DNA from 2 places in the Kitasatospora sp. NPDC051164 genome. Region 2 is predicted to be linked to the other one. Evidence: riboswitches for the same ligand, from Rfam matches in the RefSeq annotation. Region 2 holds a riboswitch; the other holds the start of a gene.
What was found. A riboswitch is a leader RNA that binds a small molecule or an ion and turns the genes downstream of it on or off. The one in region 2 is predicted to bind S-adenosylmethionine.

Region 1: linked by a shared signal. The riboswitch ahead of thrC (threonine synthase) and the one ahead of ACIBEC_RS07590 (aminotransferase class V-fold PLP-dependent enzyme) in region 2 are both predicted to bind S-adenosylmethionine.

Annotation. Positions count from the first base shown of each region.
Region 1 covers NZ_JBITFB010000009.1:4,475-12,110, forward strand. Annotated here, with positions in the region: gene ACIBEC_RS15120 (trehalose-6-phosphate synthase) at 1-1,304, opposite strand, end outside; gene ACIBEC_RS15125 (glucosyl-3-phosphoglycerate synthase) at 1,378-2,358, opposite strand; SAM riboswitch class I at 2,530-2,665, shown strand; gene thrC (threonine synthase) at 2,682-3,962, shown strand; gene ACIBEC_RS15135 (MoaD/ThiS family protein) at 4,003-4,281, shown strand; gene ACIBEC_RS15140 (cold-shock protein) at 4,822-5,025, shown strand; gene groL (chaperonin GroEL) at 5,349-6,971, shown strand; gene ACIBEC_RS15150 (hypothetical protein) at 7,085-7,441, shown strand; gene ACIBEC_RS15155 (hypothetical protein) at 7,438-7,636, opposite strand, start outside.
Region 2 covers NZ_JBITFB010000004.1:113,711-121,346, reverse strand. Annotated here, with positions in the region: gene ACIBEC_RS07610 (c-type cytochrome) at 1-9, opposite strand, end outside; gene ACIBEC_RS07605 (heme-copper oxidase subunit III) at 198-818, opposite strand; gene ACIBEC_RS07600 (hypothetical protein) at 1,214-1,639, shown strand; gene trpD (anthranilate phosphoribosyltransferase) at 1,760-2,836, shown strand; SAM riboswitch class IV at 2,944-3,063, shown strand; gene ACIBEC_RS07590 (aminotransferase class V-fold PLP-dependent enzyme) at 3,116-4,480, shown strand; gene ACIBEC_RS07585 (Lrp/AsnC ligand binding domain-containing protein) at 4,494-4,775, opposite strand; gene ACIBEC_RS07580 (rhomboid family intramembrane serine protease) at 4,817-5,599, opposite strand; gene ACIBEC_RS07575 (hypothetical protein) at 5,802-6,065, shown strand; gene ACIBEC_RS07570 (NYN domain-containing protein) at 6,380-7,636, shown strand, end outside.

The DNA of each region.
Region 1 (7,636 bases), on a different contig from region 2:
GCGTCGTCGGCGAGCTCCGCGTGGGCGCCCGCCTCCCGGGAGAGGACCAGGGCACAGCCGTGGTCGGAGACCACCGGGACTTCCTTGGCCACCAGGTTCATGCCGTCCCGGATGGGGTTGACCAGGGCCACGTCGGCCAGGCGGTAGGCGGCGAGGGAGCGCGGGAAGTCGTCGTTGACGTGCAGGATCAGCGGCTGCCAGGCGGGGGTGGCGAACTCGTCGTTGATCTCTTCCGCGAGGTCCTGGACGGCGGCCGTGTAGTTCCGGTACTCGGCCAGGTCGGTCCGGGACGGGTAGGCGAACGCGATGTGGACCACCCGGTCGTGCCACTCGGGGCGGGTGCGGAGCAGGTGCCGGTAGGCCTGGAGGCCGCGGACGATGTTCTTGCTCAGCTCGGTGCGGTCGACCCGGACGATGGTGCGGCGGTCGCCGACGGCTTCGCGCAGGGCGGCGAGGCGTTCGTCGACGTCGGGGCGGTGCGAGCGTTCGCGCAGGAAGTCGGCGTCGGCGCCGAGGGCGTGCACGCCGAGGCGGGTGGTGCGGCCGTCGAGGGTGACGGTGAGTGCCTCGTGGTCGACGGTGGCATCGAGGAGGTCCGCGCAGCAGGCGGCGAAGGCGCGGGCCCAGCGCTCGGTGAGGAAGCCGGCCCGGTCGGCGCCCAGGATGCCGGTGAGGACGGCGCGGGCGACGTCGTCGGGGAGCAGCCGGTAGTACTCGGGCGGGGCCCAGGGGGTGTGCGAGAAGTGGCCGATCCGCAGGTCGGGGCGGGCTGCGCGGAGCAGGGCCGGGGTGAGGGAGAGGTGGTAGTCCTGGACCAGGACCGCGGCGTTCGGGGCGGCTTCGGCCGCCAGGGCCTCGGCGAAGGCGGCGTTGTAGGCCCGGTAGGCGGCCCATTCGGTGCGGAAGGCGGCGTCGAAGGAGGGCGCGGTGGGGGTCGCGTAGAGCAGGTGGTGGACGAACCAGAGGGTGGAGTTGGCGACGCCGTTGTAGGCGCGGGCGAAGGTCTCGGGGTCGATGGCCAGCATCCGGACGGCCTGCCCGCCGACGTCGTGGCCGGCCAGGTCGAGGCGGCCGCGGGGGGCTTGCTCGGCGGCTCTGCGGTCCGCCTCCCCCAGGGCGGCGCAGACCCAGACCGCGTTCGGGTCGTCGATCGCGGAGAGGCCGGAGACCAGGCCCCCGCCGCCGCGCCGCAGGGTCAGCGTGCCGTCGTCGGCGGTGCTGAACGACACCGGTCCCCGGTTGGATGCCACCAGGACGGGGGCGGTGCCGGTCGCACTCGAACGTTCGGTCGTGAGATCGCCCATGGTTGGCATGTTGCCGTGGGTCAGGCGCGGCAAACCCGGGTCCCGTCCTCAGTTCCCCCGGGGCCGCCCTCGGTCAGTGGCGGATCGCGTATTCGGGGACGGTGTGCATCGGGGGGCGCTCCAGGGCGGTCACCGGGTGGGTGTGGGCAGTGAAGGCGCGGGTCTGCGGGTCGCGGGTGAACTGGGTGAGCTGCGGGAGGAGGAGGTCGGCGGAGGCCTTGAGCCGGTGGGCGCGGTCGAGGCGTTCGAGGGCGGTGCGGTAGATGGTGGCGGCCATCCGGCCGAGGGCCTGGCCGTCCTGGTGGCGGTGGTGCCGGACGCCGACGTCCACCTGGGCCAGGGCGTCCAGGCCTACCAGCTCCAACGCGTCGACCAGCAGGCCGAGTTCGACGCCGTAACCGGTGGGGAAGGGCAGTCGTTCGAGCAGGGAGCGGCGGGCCGCGTACTCGCCGCCGAGGGGCTGGACGAAACCGGCGAGTTCCGGCCAGTGGAGGTTGAGCAGGGGGCGGGCGACGAGTTCGGTGACGCGGCCGCCGCCGGCCGGGACGACGGCACCGGATTCCGTCTCGAGAGGACGGTCGTACATGGCCTTGACCAGCTGGATGGACTCGTCGGTCAGCAGGGGGCCGACGATGCCGGAGACGAAGGCCGGGTCGAACTCGCGCAGGTCGGCGTCCACGAAGCAGACGATGTCGCCGCGGGTGACCAGCAGCGAGCGCCAGAGCACCTCGCCCTTGCCGGCGGCGGCGGGCAGCCGGGGCAGGATGGCGTCGCGGTGCTCGACCCGGGCGCCGGCCTCGGCGGCGACGGCGGCGGTGGCGTCGGAGGAGCCGGAGTCGACCACGACGAGTTCGTCGACGAGCGGGAGGCGTTCCATCAGCTCGCGGCGGACGGTGCGGACGATGTCGCCGACGGTGGCCTCCTCGTCCAGGGCGGGGAGGACGACGCTGACCGTGCGCCCGGTGCGTTCCTTGGCCGCGAGGAGGGTGCGCACCGGCCGGTCGGCCGCGCTCCAGGAGCGGCGGCGCAGCCAGGACGCCGCCTGCGGAAGCAGCTCGGGAGTCGGTTCGGCGGGCACGGAAGTCTCCTCGGCGGGTGGGGTGGGACGGCTCATCTCGCGTGGCGGACGGTCCCGTTCAGGATTGACGCCTTCGGATACAGTCTTCGTACAGCGGCCGGACCTTCGCACGCCGGGGTCGCCGCTGAGTACCACCACAATTTCACAAGCTCATCCAGAGGGACTGAGGGAACGGCCCGTTGACGTCCCGGCAACCTTCTCGCGCGGCTGTTCTCGACAGGCCCCGGCGGGACAGGTGCCAATTCCGGCCTGTGGCGCGTCCGCGCCGCGGGGAAGATGAGGAGAGAGGCCTCGCCATCATGGCTATCGACACTGTCGCACCTGTTTCCGTGGACCTCGGCCCCGCCGTCGCGCTGTCCTGTCGGGAGTGCGGCACCCGATTCCCGCTCGGTCCCGACTTCGCGTGCCTGGAGTGCTTCGGCCCGCTGGAGATCGCCTACGAATTCGGCAGCGAGGGCGCCGAGGAGCTGCGCAAGCGGATCGAGGCCGGTCCGGCGTCCGTCTGGCGCTACGCGCCGCTGCTGCCGGTGCCGGCCGACGTGGCTTCCAAGCCCAACCTGAACCCGGGCTGGACCCCGCTGGTGAAGGCGGACAACCTGGGCCGGGAGCTCGGCTTCACCGCCCAGCTGCACATCAAGGACGACTCCGGGAACCCGACGCACTCCTTCAAGGACCGCGTGGTGGCCTGCGCCATCGAGGCCGCGCGGGCGTTCGGCTACACGACGCTGTCCTGCTCTTCCACCGGCAACCTGGCCGGCGCGGTGGGCGCGGCGGCCGCCCGGGCCGGGTTCCGGTCCTGCGTGTTCATCCCGCACGACCTGGAGCAGGGCAAGGTCGTCATGGCCGGGGTGTACGGCGGCGAGCTGGTCGGCATCGAGGGCAACTACGACGACGTGAACCGCTTCTGCTCGGAGCTGATCGGCGACCCGGCCGGCGAGGGCTGGGGCTTCGTCAACGTCAACCTGCGGCCGTACTACGGCGAGGGCTCCAAGACGCTGGCGTTCGAGATCTGCGAGCAGCTCGGCTGGCGGCTGCCGGAGCAGATCGTGATCCCGATCGCCTCGGGCTCGCAGCTGACGAAGATCGACAAGGGGCTGCAGGAGCTGATCAAGCTCGGCCTGGTCGAGGACCGGCCGTACCGGATCTTCGGCGCCCAGGCGGAGGGCTGCTCGCCGGTGTCGGCCGCCTTCAAGGCCGGCCGGGACGTGATCAAGCCGGTCAAGCCGGACACCATCGCCAAGTCGCTGGCGATCGGCAACCCGGCCGACGGCCCGTACGTGCTGGACATCGCCCGCCGGACGGGCGGCGCGGTGGAGGACGTCACGGATGCCGAGGTCGTGGCGGCGATCCGGCTGCTGGCGCGGACCGAGGGAATCTTCGCCGAGACCGCGGGCGGGGTGACCGTCGGCGTGCTGAAGAAGCTGGTCGAGACCGGACAGCTGGATCCGGCCAAGGAGACCGTCGCGATCAACACCGGCGACGGCCTGAAGACCCTGGACGCCGTCTCCGACGCCGGGATGACCGCCGTCATCCGCCCGACGCTGGACTCCTTCCGCGCCGCCGGCCTCGTGTCCGCCTGAACCACCTCCGCCCCGTGAGGCCCCACCCGCAAGGAGAGCCATGAGCGCCAACGTCCGCATCCCCACCATCCTGCGCACCTACACCGGCGGCGCCGCCGAGGTGACCGCCGAGGGCGTCACCCTGGCCGAGGTCATCGCCGACCTGGAGCAGAACCACGCGGGCATCTCCGCCCGCATCCTGGACGACGCCGGCAAGCTGCGCCGTTTCGTCAACGTCTACGTGAACGACGACGACGTGCGCTTCGCCGAGGGCCTGGCGACCGAGATCAAGGACGGCGCCAGCGTCTCGATCATCCCGGCGGTGGCCGGCGGCTGCTGAGCCGTGACGCCGGCTATTCGGCCGCCCGCCCGTACGGAATTCCGCTTTCCGTATGCGCGGGCGGCCGGTTGCATTCCGGCTGGAATATTTCCGAGTCGAGTCGGAGTAGAGTGTCGCTCGGCTGGGAACAGGGGTTCCCTTGCGGCCACCCGCGGTGTTCCGCCGGGGCGGCGTCCGGCCGGTGAGACCGGCTCGTGAAACATGTCAGGCGGATGTCAGAATTGCCGCGGGCATTTGGGTAATTCGTCCGCTATGTCCGGCGTTAAATGCCGAGATTTTCCCGATTCAGCCCGTGCTGTCCCTTGACGCTTCAGCGGAATTACCGGCGGCTGACCCTGTTGCAGAGGGCGTCGGTCCGGATACATTCAGCGGCGGTCGACGCAATCACCCGCTCACCGGAGGCCGTTGGGCGTCCCGTGCGGAGGGTTGCGGCGTGCACGGCTGCGCCCAGGGGGGGTTCCCCGGGCCGGCCTTCAAACCAATCCGGGCCCGCGACCTGCGGGCACGTGAAGGGCCAGCACAGCACTAGGGGAGTTCGGAATGGCTCAGGGCACCGTCAAGTGGTTCAACGCGGAGAAGGGCTACGGCTTCATCGCGGTCGACGGTGGTGCGGACGTCTTCGTCCACTACAGCGCGATCCAGATGGACGGCTACCGCACCCTCGAGGAGGGCCAGCGGGTCGAGTTCGAGATCTCTCAGGGACAGAAGGGCCCGCAGGCGGACATGGTCCGCGCCGCGGTCTGACCCCTTCCGACCCCAGGAGCTCGGCGCGGCCCTACGGCTGGTGACCACTCGCTTCTCGACGGGCCCGTGCGACACGCGTCGTGCGGGCCCGGCGGCGTCCCCGGGCGCCCCCGGCGACGGCTCGCGGGTTGCCGATTGGGCTTGCACTCGACCACCGTGAGTGCTAATCATTGGCGTTAGCACTCACAGCGTGAGAGTGACAGCGGACCGGGTCGGTGAGGCCCCCGGGAGCGGTAGGGGAAAAGACCCCCGCACACCAGGGCCGTCCGTCGCGGGCACCCCTTGGTCCGAGCAGTCGACCGTGTCCCGGAGGACCACTTCTGATGGCCAAGATCATCGCCTTTGATGAGGAAGCTCGCCGCGGCCTTGAGCGTGGCATGAACCAGCTCGCCGACGCCGTGAAGGTCACGCTCGGCCCCAAGGGCCGCAACGTCGTGCTGGAGAAGAAGTGGGGCGCCCCCACGATCACCAACGACGGTGTCTCCATCGCCAAGGAGATCGAGCTCGAGGACCCGTACGAGAAGATCGGTGCGGAGCTCGTCAAGGAGGTCGCCAAGAAGACGGACGACGTCGCGGGTGACGGCACCACCACCGCCACCGTGCTCGCCCAGGCGCTCGTCCGCGAGGGTCTGCGCAACGTCGCCGCCGGCGCCAACCCGATGGCCCTGAAGCGCGGTATCGAGAAGGCCGTCGCCGCCGTCTCCGACCAGCTGCTGGCCCAGGCCAAGGACGTGGAGACCAAGGAGCAGATCGCCTCCACCGCCTCCATCTCGGCCGCCGACACCCAGATCGGCGAGCTCATCGCCGAGGCCATGGACAAGGTCGGCAAGGAAGGCGTCATCACCGTCGAGGAGAGCAACACCTTCGGTCTGGAGCTCGAGCTCACCGAGGGCATGCGCTTCGACAAGGGCTACATCTCCGCCTACTTCGCCACCGACCTGGAGCGCATGGAGGCGACGTTCGAGGACCCGTACATCCTCATCGCCAACTCCAAGATCGGCTCGGTCAAGGACCTGCTCCCGCTGCTGGAGAAGGTCATGCAGAGCGGCAAGCCGCTCGTCATCATCGCCGAGGACGTCGAGGGCGAGGCCCTGTCGACCCTGGTCGTGAACAAGATCCGCGGCACCTTCAAGTCCGTCGCCGTCAAGGCCCCGGGCTTCGGCGACCGCCGCAAGGCCATGCTCGGCGACATCGCCATCCTCACCGGTGGCACCGTGATCTCCGAGGAGGTCGGCCTCAAGCTGGAGAACGCCGGCATCGACCTGCTGGGCACCGCCCGCAAGGTGGTCATCACCAAGGACGAGACCACCATCGTCGACGGTGGCGGCGACAGCGAGCAGGTCGCGGGCCGCGTGAACCAGATCCGCGCCGAGATCGAGAACAGCGACTCGGACTACGACCGCGAGAAGCTCCAGGAGCGCCTCGCCAAGCTGGCCGGCGGCGTGGCCGTCATCAAGGCCGGCGCGGCCACCGAGGTGGAGCTCAAGGAGCGCAAGCACCGCATCGAGGACGCCGTCCGCAACGCCAAGGCCGCCGTCGAGGAGGGCATCGTCGCCGGTGGCGGCGTCGCGCTGCTGCAGGCCGGTGTCGCCTTCGACAAGCTGGAGCTGGAGGGCGACGAGGCCACCGGTGCCAACATCGTCAAGGTCGCGCTTGAGGCCCCGATCAAGCAGATCGCGACCAACGCCGGCCTCGAGGGTGGTGTCGTGGTGGAGAAGGTGCGCAACCTCCCCGCCGGCCACGGCCTGAACGCCGCCACCAACACCTACGTCGACCTGATCGCCGAGGGCATCATCGACCCGGCCAAGGTCACCCGTTCCGCGCTGCAGAACGCCGCCTCCATCGCGGCGCTGTTCCTCACCACCGAGGCCGTCATCGCCGACAAGCCGGAGAAGGCCGCCGCGGCCGCCGGCGGCGGCATGCCGGGCGGTGACATGGACTTCTGATCCTGATCGCTTTCGATCGGATCGGTTGATTCCTCGTCCGCGTGGGCGGTTCCCTTCGGGGGGCCGCCCACGCGGCGTTTCGGCGTTCCCACGTTTCCACGGAGAATGGACGGATGGCTTCCGACGACATCGAGACCGCCCTGCACAACGCCCGGGCCCTGATCCTGGCCGACCTCACTGCACGGGACGTGGCGGACGCCGCCGTCGTCTCGCTGGTGGAGCAGGCCGTCACCCACCGCCGCTGGTGGCTGGATCAATGGCCGGACGGCACCGATTACGTGCTCGGGCTGGTCGCCCAGGACGTCCAGGACGCGCTGCTGGAGGCGTACGGCCGGTGGCCGCTGTGCGACGCCTGCGCGGCCGACGGCGACCCGCACGCGCTGAGCGTGGAGCCCGAGCTGGGGCCCGAGCCGCACTGGGTGTGCGGCAAGCAGGGCGCGGTGGTGGCGCCGGTGGGGGAGCTGGCCTAGCCCTCCAGCTGCCGGAGTTCTGCGGTGAGGTTGCTGCGGGCGGCGGTGCCGAGGCGCCCGCGGGCGGCGGGGGTGCGGTAGAGGGCCGGGAGCGCCAGGAGCCGGCGCAGGACGGCGGCCCGGCCGGTGCGGAAGTCCGGCTCGGGGACGAAGGCGTACTCCTCCCGGACGGCGGCCGCGTAGGCGGCGTAGGCC
Region 2 (7,636 bases):
CTTTTTCACGGAATAACCCCGGTGTCAGGATCTGGTCGACTGGTGGGTGCACCCGGCGGCCGGTCTGGCCGGCACGAGGCTGCCTGTCTAAGGGCTGCGCGCGCGGTCGGTCGGTGGGAGCGTCGGCACCGGCAGAAGCGGCCCGTCGCCGGTGAGGGCGGGGGCCGCAGCCGGTGGCCAGCGACCTGATCAGCTGGTTACTTGATCAGGTAGATGGTCGCGAACAGGCCGATCCACACGACGTCGACGAAGTGCCAGTAGTACGACACGACGATCGCGGCGGTGGCCTGCTCGTGCGTGAAGCGCTTGGCTGCGTACGTCCGTCCCAGGACCAGCAGGAAGGCGATCAGACCACCCGTCACGTGCAGGCCGTGGAAGCCGGTGGTCAGGTAGAACACCGTGCCGTACGGGTCGGAGGACAGCGACAGGCCGTCCTTCTTGACCAGCTCGGTGTACTCGAAGACCTGGCCGCCGATGAAGACCGCGCCCATCATGAACGTGATGATGAACCACATGCGGAGCTTCTTCACGTCACCGCGCTCGGCGGCGAACACGCCGAGCTGGCAGGTGAGCGAGGAGAGCACCAGGACGGTGGTGTTGACCGAGGAGAACGGCACGTTGAGGGCGTGAGCCTTCTCGGTCCAGAACTCGGCTCCCTTGACGGAGCGGAGCGTGAAGTACATCGCGAAGAGGGCCGCGAAGAACATCAACTCGGAACTGAGCCAGACGATCGTTCCGACGCTGACCATGTTCGGCCGGTTGACCGATCCGTGCGCGTGCCCGGTTTCTACTGCTGTTGCTGTCGCCACGACGGACATTATGTCGGTCCCTTATTCCGTCTTCACGCCGGGGGGTGTCCCTCGGAGTGTCCGGTGCGTGCGGTATGCCCGCTTGGGGGGCGACGGGGTGCCCGGATGGGGGCTGAGCAGCGGCGTGTCCCTTTTCTGACGGTTCCTCGGAGCAGCCTACGACCCCGTTGCCCGGCGCGTCGCCGCACGGCCGGAGTAGCCGCGGGAGGTAGGGGGAGAGGCCGGGGTCGGCCGTACGGGTGGACTGGGCGGGCCCGGGTGACGGGCCGTCCTCCAGGCGGGTGAGCCCAGGGCGCGGCGCCTTGAGCAGGAACGTGCGCGAGGGGCCCTCGGCGGAGGGTGATCGGGAGTAGCATCCGGATCAGGCGAACGTGGTCCGGATCACACTTGAGGGAGCAGGGTCCATGGCGTACACGACCGATGAGACGCTCACCGTCCTCGTCTACAGCGACGATCGCAACACCCGCGAGCAGGTGCTGACGGCGCTCGGCCGCCGGCCTGCCGAGGATCTTCCCGAGCTGTCCTACCTGGAGTGCGCGACCACCCCCGCGGTGCTCAAGGCACTGGAGAAGGGTGGCGTGGACCTCTGCGTGCTGGACGGCGAGGCGGTCCCGGCCGGCGGGCTGGGGCTCGGGCGCCAGTTGAAGGACGAGATCTACGGCTGCCCGCCGGTGCTGGTGCTGATCGGCCGGCCGCAGGACTCCTGGCTCGCCGCCTGGAGCCGGGCCGATGCCGCGATCTCCCGACCGGTGGACCCGGTGGCGCTGGCCGAGGCGGTCGCCACCCTGCTGCGGGCACGGCTGGCGAAGCGGGCTCCGGCCGGCCGCTGAGCGGCGGTGTCTCAGTACTAGAGAAGACAGGGCCGTAGGCGCCCCGCCGCTGGATAGGCTGGCTCCCAACCGTACGGACGTCCCCCGGAGCGGGGGAACCGACAACAGCTGGAGTCAGCCATGGTGAACGTGAACCCTGCGAACGGCGGTAGCGACCCCGCGCAGGTGGTCCGCTCCTGGCCGGACATCCTGGCGGCGCTGTTGCGGGGGGAGGACCTCGACCGCTCGGCCACCGCGTGGGCCATGGACCGGATCATGAGCGGCGAGGCGTCCCCCGCCCAGGTGGCCGGCTTCATGATCGCGCTGCGGGCCAAGGGCGAGACGGTCGACGAGGTCACCGGTCTGGTGGACGCGATGTACGCGCACGCCGAACCGCTGGAGATCCCCGGCCCGGCGGTGGACATCGTCGGCACCGGCGGCGACCGGGCGAAGACCGTCAACATCTCCACGATGTCGGCGATCGTCGCGGCGGCCGCCGGCGCCAAGGTGGTCAAGCACGGCAACCGGGCCGCCTCCTCGTCCACCGGGTCCTCGGACGTGCTGGCGAAGCTCGGCGTGGCGCTGGACCTCTCCGCCCGGCGGGTCGCCCAGGTCGCCGAGGAGGTCGGACTCACCTTCTGCTTCGCGGCGAAGTTCCACCCCTCGATGCGGCACGCCGCCACCGCCCGGCGCGACCTCGGGGTGCCGACGGCCTTCAACATCCTCGGCCCGCTGACCAACCCGGCCAAGGTCACCTCCCACGCCATCGGCTGCTTCGACACGCGGCTGGCCGGGCTCATCGCCGGCGTGCTCGCCCGGCGCGGCTCGACGGCGCTGGTCTTCCGCGGCGACGACGGGCTGGACGAGCTGACCATCACCACCACCTCGCGGGTGTGGGTGGTGCGCGACGGGGTGGTCACCGAGACCTCCTTCGACCCGCGGGAGGTCGGCATCGAACTGGTCGGCATCGAGACGCTGCGCGGCGGGGACCCCGCCTACAACGCCGAGGTCGCGCGCCGGCTGCTGGCGGGCGAGCGCGGGCCGGTGCGGGACGCCGTCCTGCTGAACACGGCGGCGGCGCTGGTCGCGCTCGACCTGGGCGACGCGCCGCTGGTGGAGCAGCTCGCGGCGGGCATGGCGCGGGCGGCGGAGGCCATCGACTCGGGCGCCGCGCAGGACCTGCTGCGGCGCTGGTCGGAGGCCACCAGCCGGAGCTGAAGCGGTAGTTGGGAGCCCGTGCCGGTACGCCGGCGCGGGCTCCCCGGCTGTCCGGATGGTGGATGCCCGTTTGACCACCCGCTGGACCCGACCTAGAGTCTTCGGCAGGTCATGAGTGACAGCGCCAAAGCCCCAGCTTGCTGTCCGGCAACCCTCCGTCCGTGGCGGGGTGCCCTGGGTGAGGACCGGGTCGCCACGGCAAACCGTCCGTGCGGCAAGCGCGGACGCCCGACGACTTGGCACTCCCGGGGTCCCATACCCCCGAAGGAGTGCATCCTCATGTCTCTCTCCACCGAGATCGGCACCCCCCTCGCGGTCCTCGGCGCCGACGTCCAGGTCCCGCTCGCCAGCGGTGACAAGGTCGGCTACGCGGCGCTCGACTACGCGGCCAGCGCGCCGGCGCTGCAGCGGGTGTGGGACGACGTCGCCGCCTACGCGCCGTACTACGGCAGCGTGCACCGCGGGGCCGGGTACCTCTCGCAGCTGTCCACCGACCTCTTCGAGCAGAGCCGCCGCACCGTCGCCGAGTTCCTCGACCTGCGCGAGGGCGACCAGGTGGTCTTCACCCGGGCCACCACCGACTCGCTCAACCTGCTCGCCGCCGCCGTTCCGGCCGGCACCCGGGTGTTCGCCTTCGAGACCGAGCACCACGCCTCGCTGCTGCCCTGGGCGCACGCCGGACTGGGCGTCACCTACCTGCGCGCGCCGCGCTCGCGGGCCGAGGCGGTGGCCGCCCTGGACGCCGCGCTCACCGAGGCGCCCGAGGGCCCCAAGCTGCTCTGCGTCACCGGCGCCTCCAACGTGACCGGCGAGCTGTGGCCGGTCGCCGAGCTGACCGAGACCGCGCACCGGAACGGTGCCCGGGTGGTGCTGGACGCCGCCCAGCTGGCCCCGCACCACCGGGTCTCGGTGCGCGAGCTGGACGTCGACTGGATCGCCTTCTCCGGCCACAAGATCTACGCGCCGTTCGGCGCCGGGGTGCTGGCCGGCCGGGCGGACTGGCTGGACGCGGCCGAGCCGTACCTGGCCGGCGGCGGAGCGACCCGCACGGTGGCTCGGGAGACGGACGGCTCGGTGGCCGTGCAGTGGCACACCGGCCCGGCCCGGCACGAGGCCGGTTCGCCGAACGTCATCGGCGCCTACGCGATCGCCTCGGCCTGCCGGGCGCTGAGCGAGGCCGGCTTCGACGCGCTGGAGGCCCGCGAGCGGCAGCTGGTCGACCGGCTGACTGCGGGGCTGGCGCGGATCCCCCAGGTCAAGGTGCTGAACCTGTTCGGCGCCGGCTCCGCCCGGGTGGGCGTGCTGTCCTTCGTCGTCCGGGGCTGGAACAGCTCGCACTTCTCGGCCGCGCTGTCCGCCGAGTACGGCATCGGGGTGCGCGACGGCCTGTTCTGCGCCCACCCGCTGGTGCGGACCCTGCTCGGTGACGAGGACACCCCGCCGTCGGAGTGCGGTGCGCCGGAGCCCTCGCTGCCGGGTGAGCGCAGCCTGAACGCGATCCGGGTGAGCTTCGGCGCCGGGACGCCGGACGAGCACATCGACCGCTTCCTGACCGCCGTTCGGGAGCTGGTCACGGACGGCGCGGCCTGGAACTACCGCAACGAGGGCGGGCGTTGCGTCGTGGACACCCGCCGGGAGGGCTGAGGCCCCGGCCCCGCTACTCGTCCAGGCCGAGGGCGAAGGCGGCTTCCAGGTCGTGCTGGGAGTAGGTGCGGAAGGCGATCTGGGTCTCGGTGTGGGCCACGCCCGGGACCTTGTTGAGCCGGCCCGGGATGACCTCGGCCAGGTCGTCGTGGCGGCGCACCCGGACCATCGCCACCAGGTCGTATCCGCCGGTCACCGAGTAGACCTCGCTGACGCCCTCGATGGCGGCGATGGCCTCGGCGATCTCCGGGATGCGGTCGACACTGGTCTTGATCAGGACGATGGCGGTGATCACTGTTCGGGCTCCTTTGTGGGGTGCCGCCAGCGTATCGGGCGTCAGCCGGGTCGTCGCGAGGGGTGGCGAACCACCGTGCAGGTGTAGAGGAAGCCGGCCGAGAAGCCGATCACGTGGACCAGGTAGGCCACCCCCGGGCCCGCCGAATGCACCGACCACCACTGCAGGGCGAACCAGAGGCCGAGCACCAGCCAGGCCGGGAAGCGCAGCGGCAGGAAGAACAACAGCGGGACGAGGGTGGTCACCCGGGCGCGCGGGTGCAGGCGCAGATAGGCGCCCAGGACGGCCGAGATCGCGCCGGAGGCTCCGATGAGCACCCGGGTGGAATCCGGCGCGTGCGCCTCGGCGAGCGCGAAGCCGTACGTGGCCAGGCTGCCGGCCGCCAGGTAGAAGACGGCGTACCGGGCCCGACCCAGCCGCCGTTCGACGGTCGGGCCGAAGACGTGGAGGAAGAGCAGGTTGCCGAGCAGGTGCAGCCAGCCGGCGTGCAGGAAGAGGCCGGTGAGGGCGGACAGCGCCGGGTGCTTGCCCGGGGTCGGGGCGGCCGGGCAGCCGGGGACCGGGTCGGGGGCCTCCGTCAACTGCGCGGCGGTCAGCGGCCGCCCGGTCAGCAGTTCGGCCGGGACGGCGCCCCAGCGCTGCTCGTACCGCTGCTCCGCGCAGACCCGGGCCTGGCCGGGGCCGTACAGCGGATTGAGTCCGGCGGCCGGGCCGAGCAGGAAGACCAGGGTGTTGACCGCGATCAGGGCGTAGGTGACCGCCGGGGCGGCCGCCTCCGGCCGGCCGCCCCGCTCGGCGGTGTGGTCGGGGGCCGCGAGCGCCATGCGGCCAAGCATCCCTCCGGGCGCCGCAGGTGACACGGCGGTTTACGGCAGGTGGACTAGCCCCGCTATTCCGCTGACCGGTGGTCGCGATGGTTGCCCCAGGCAATAGGCTTGGGGCGGGCAATCCCGCCTCCCGCCGCCGATGCCGGGGCTCCGGGGGGAGCGCCTGGCCCACGCAGGGACCACCCGAGAGGACCCCCCGATGACCGTCCCCGCCCTGACCGCCGAGACGCGCTGGCGCTGCACGCTGTGCGGCAACCTCACCCGGTTCGATGTCACCCGCAGCGCGCGGGTCACCGAGTTCCTGCACTTCGACCTGGCCGGCGACTCCAAGGTCGAGGAGACCGAGGTGCTGAGCGAGACCATCGAGTCGGTGCGCTGCCGCTGGTGCAACGCCGTGGACCAGGTCGAGCTGGTGGCCCGCCCGGGTGCCGAGGGCGCGGAGGCCCCGACCGAGCAGGGCTGATCCCCGCCGGTGTGGTGGGCGGTGCGCCGCGCGCCCGTCCGCCGCACGGGACAATACAGACAAGACGCACGGAGCGTGACGACAGGGGGCGGTCGCGGCCGTACCCCGCCGGAAACAGGATCGGAGCCGAGGACGTGGTGGACGCAGCGAAGGAGCCCGGCGAAGCGCAGGGGCTTCGGCCCGCTGCGCAGGAGCAGGTGCCGGACGCCGGGACGGGACCGGCGGAGAGCGCTGCGCCCGACACCCCAGACACTCCAGACACCCCTGACACCTCCGAGTCCGCTGAGCCCGGGTCGGAGCACGTCGCCGAGAAGCTGGACCGGCCGCTGCCCGAGGGGGTGCGCCGGCGCGTGGTCGGGCTGGCCTCGGACGCGCTGGGCGGACTGCCGCCGGGCGAGCTCCCGCAGAGCCTGCGTCAGTACGTGAAGTTCACCCCCGCGCGGCGCGCCAAGTACGCGGCCACCGCGCTGGCGGCCGCGCTGGAGGCGGAGCCGGCGTTCCGGGTGCGGATAGCGGAGCGGCTGCGGCTGGGGCAGCCGGACCTGGTGAGGGCGCTGGAGTCGGGCAGTGTCCCGGGCGCCGCCGATCCGATGGACGTCGCCGCCGCCGCCTACCTGGTGCGTTCGGCGGGCTGGAGCCGGCTGGTCGCCGAGGTCGGCGAGGAGGTCGAGCGGGCAGGCGCCGAGGACGCGGCCGCGGAGGCGGCCCGGCTCGCGGAGAAGCTGCAGGCCGAGCTGGCCGAGGTGCGGGCCGCCGCACGGGCGGACCTGGAGCGGCAGCGCGCGGAGTTCGAGGGCGTCCGGCGGGAGGCCGAGTCGCTGCGCAAGAAGGTGCGGTCGCTCGAGAGCGACACCCGCCGGGCGCAGGCCGAGGCGCGCCGCCTGGCCGGGGAGCTGGAGGCCGCGAAGGCGCAGGGCGCGGCCGAGCGCAGTGCGGCCGAGACCGAGGCGCGGCGGCTCAAACACCGAGTCTCCGAGCTGGAGAACGCCGCCGAGCAGGGCCGCCGGTCGGCCCGCGAGGGGCGCAGCGTCGAGGACATGCGGCTGCGGCTGCTGCTGGACACCGTGCTGCAGTCGGCCCAGGGGCTGCAGCGGGAGCTGGCACTGCCGGTCTCCCAGATCCGCCCGGCGGACCTGGTGGAGGCGGTGGTGCCGGGGGCGGCCTCGCCGCACGACGTGGCGCGGCGCGGGCTGGCCGAGGACGACCCGGCGCTGCTGGACCAGCTGCTGGCGATCCCGCAGGTGCACCTGGTGGTGGACGGCTACAACGTGACCAAGACCGGCTATCCGACGCTGCCGCTGGAGCAGCAGCGGATCCGGTTGCTGGGCGGGCTGGCGATGCTGGCCCAGCGCACCCAGGCGGAGGTCACCTGTGTGTTCGACGGGCAGGACCTGGACGTTCCGGTGATCATGGCACCGCCGCGCGGGGTCCGGGTACGGTTCAGCCGGACCGGGGAGACCGCGGACGAGCTGATTCGCCGTCTGGTGCGGGCCGAGCCGCAGGGCCGTCCGGTGGTGGTGGTCTCCGCCGACCGGGAGGTCGCGGAGGGCGTGCGGAAGGCGGGCGCGCGC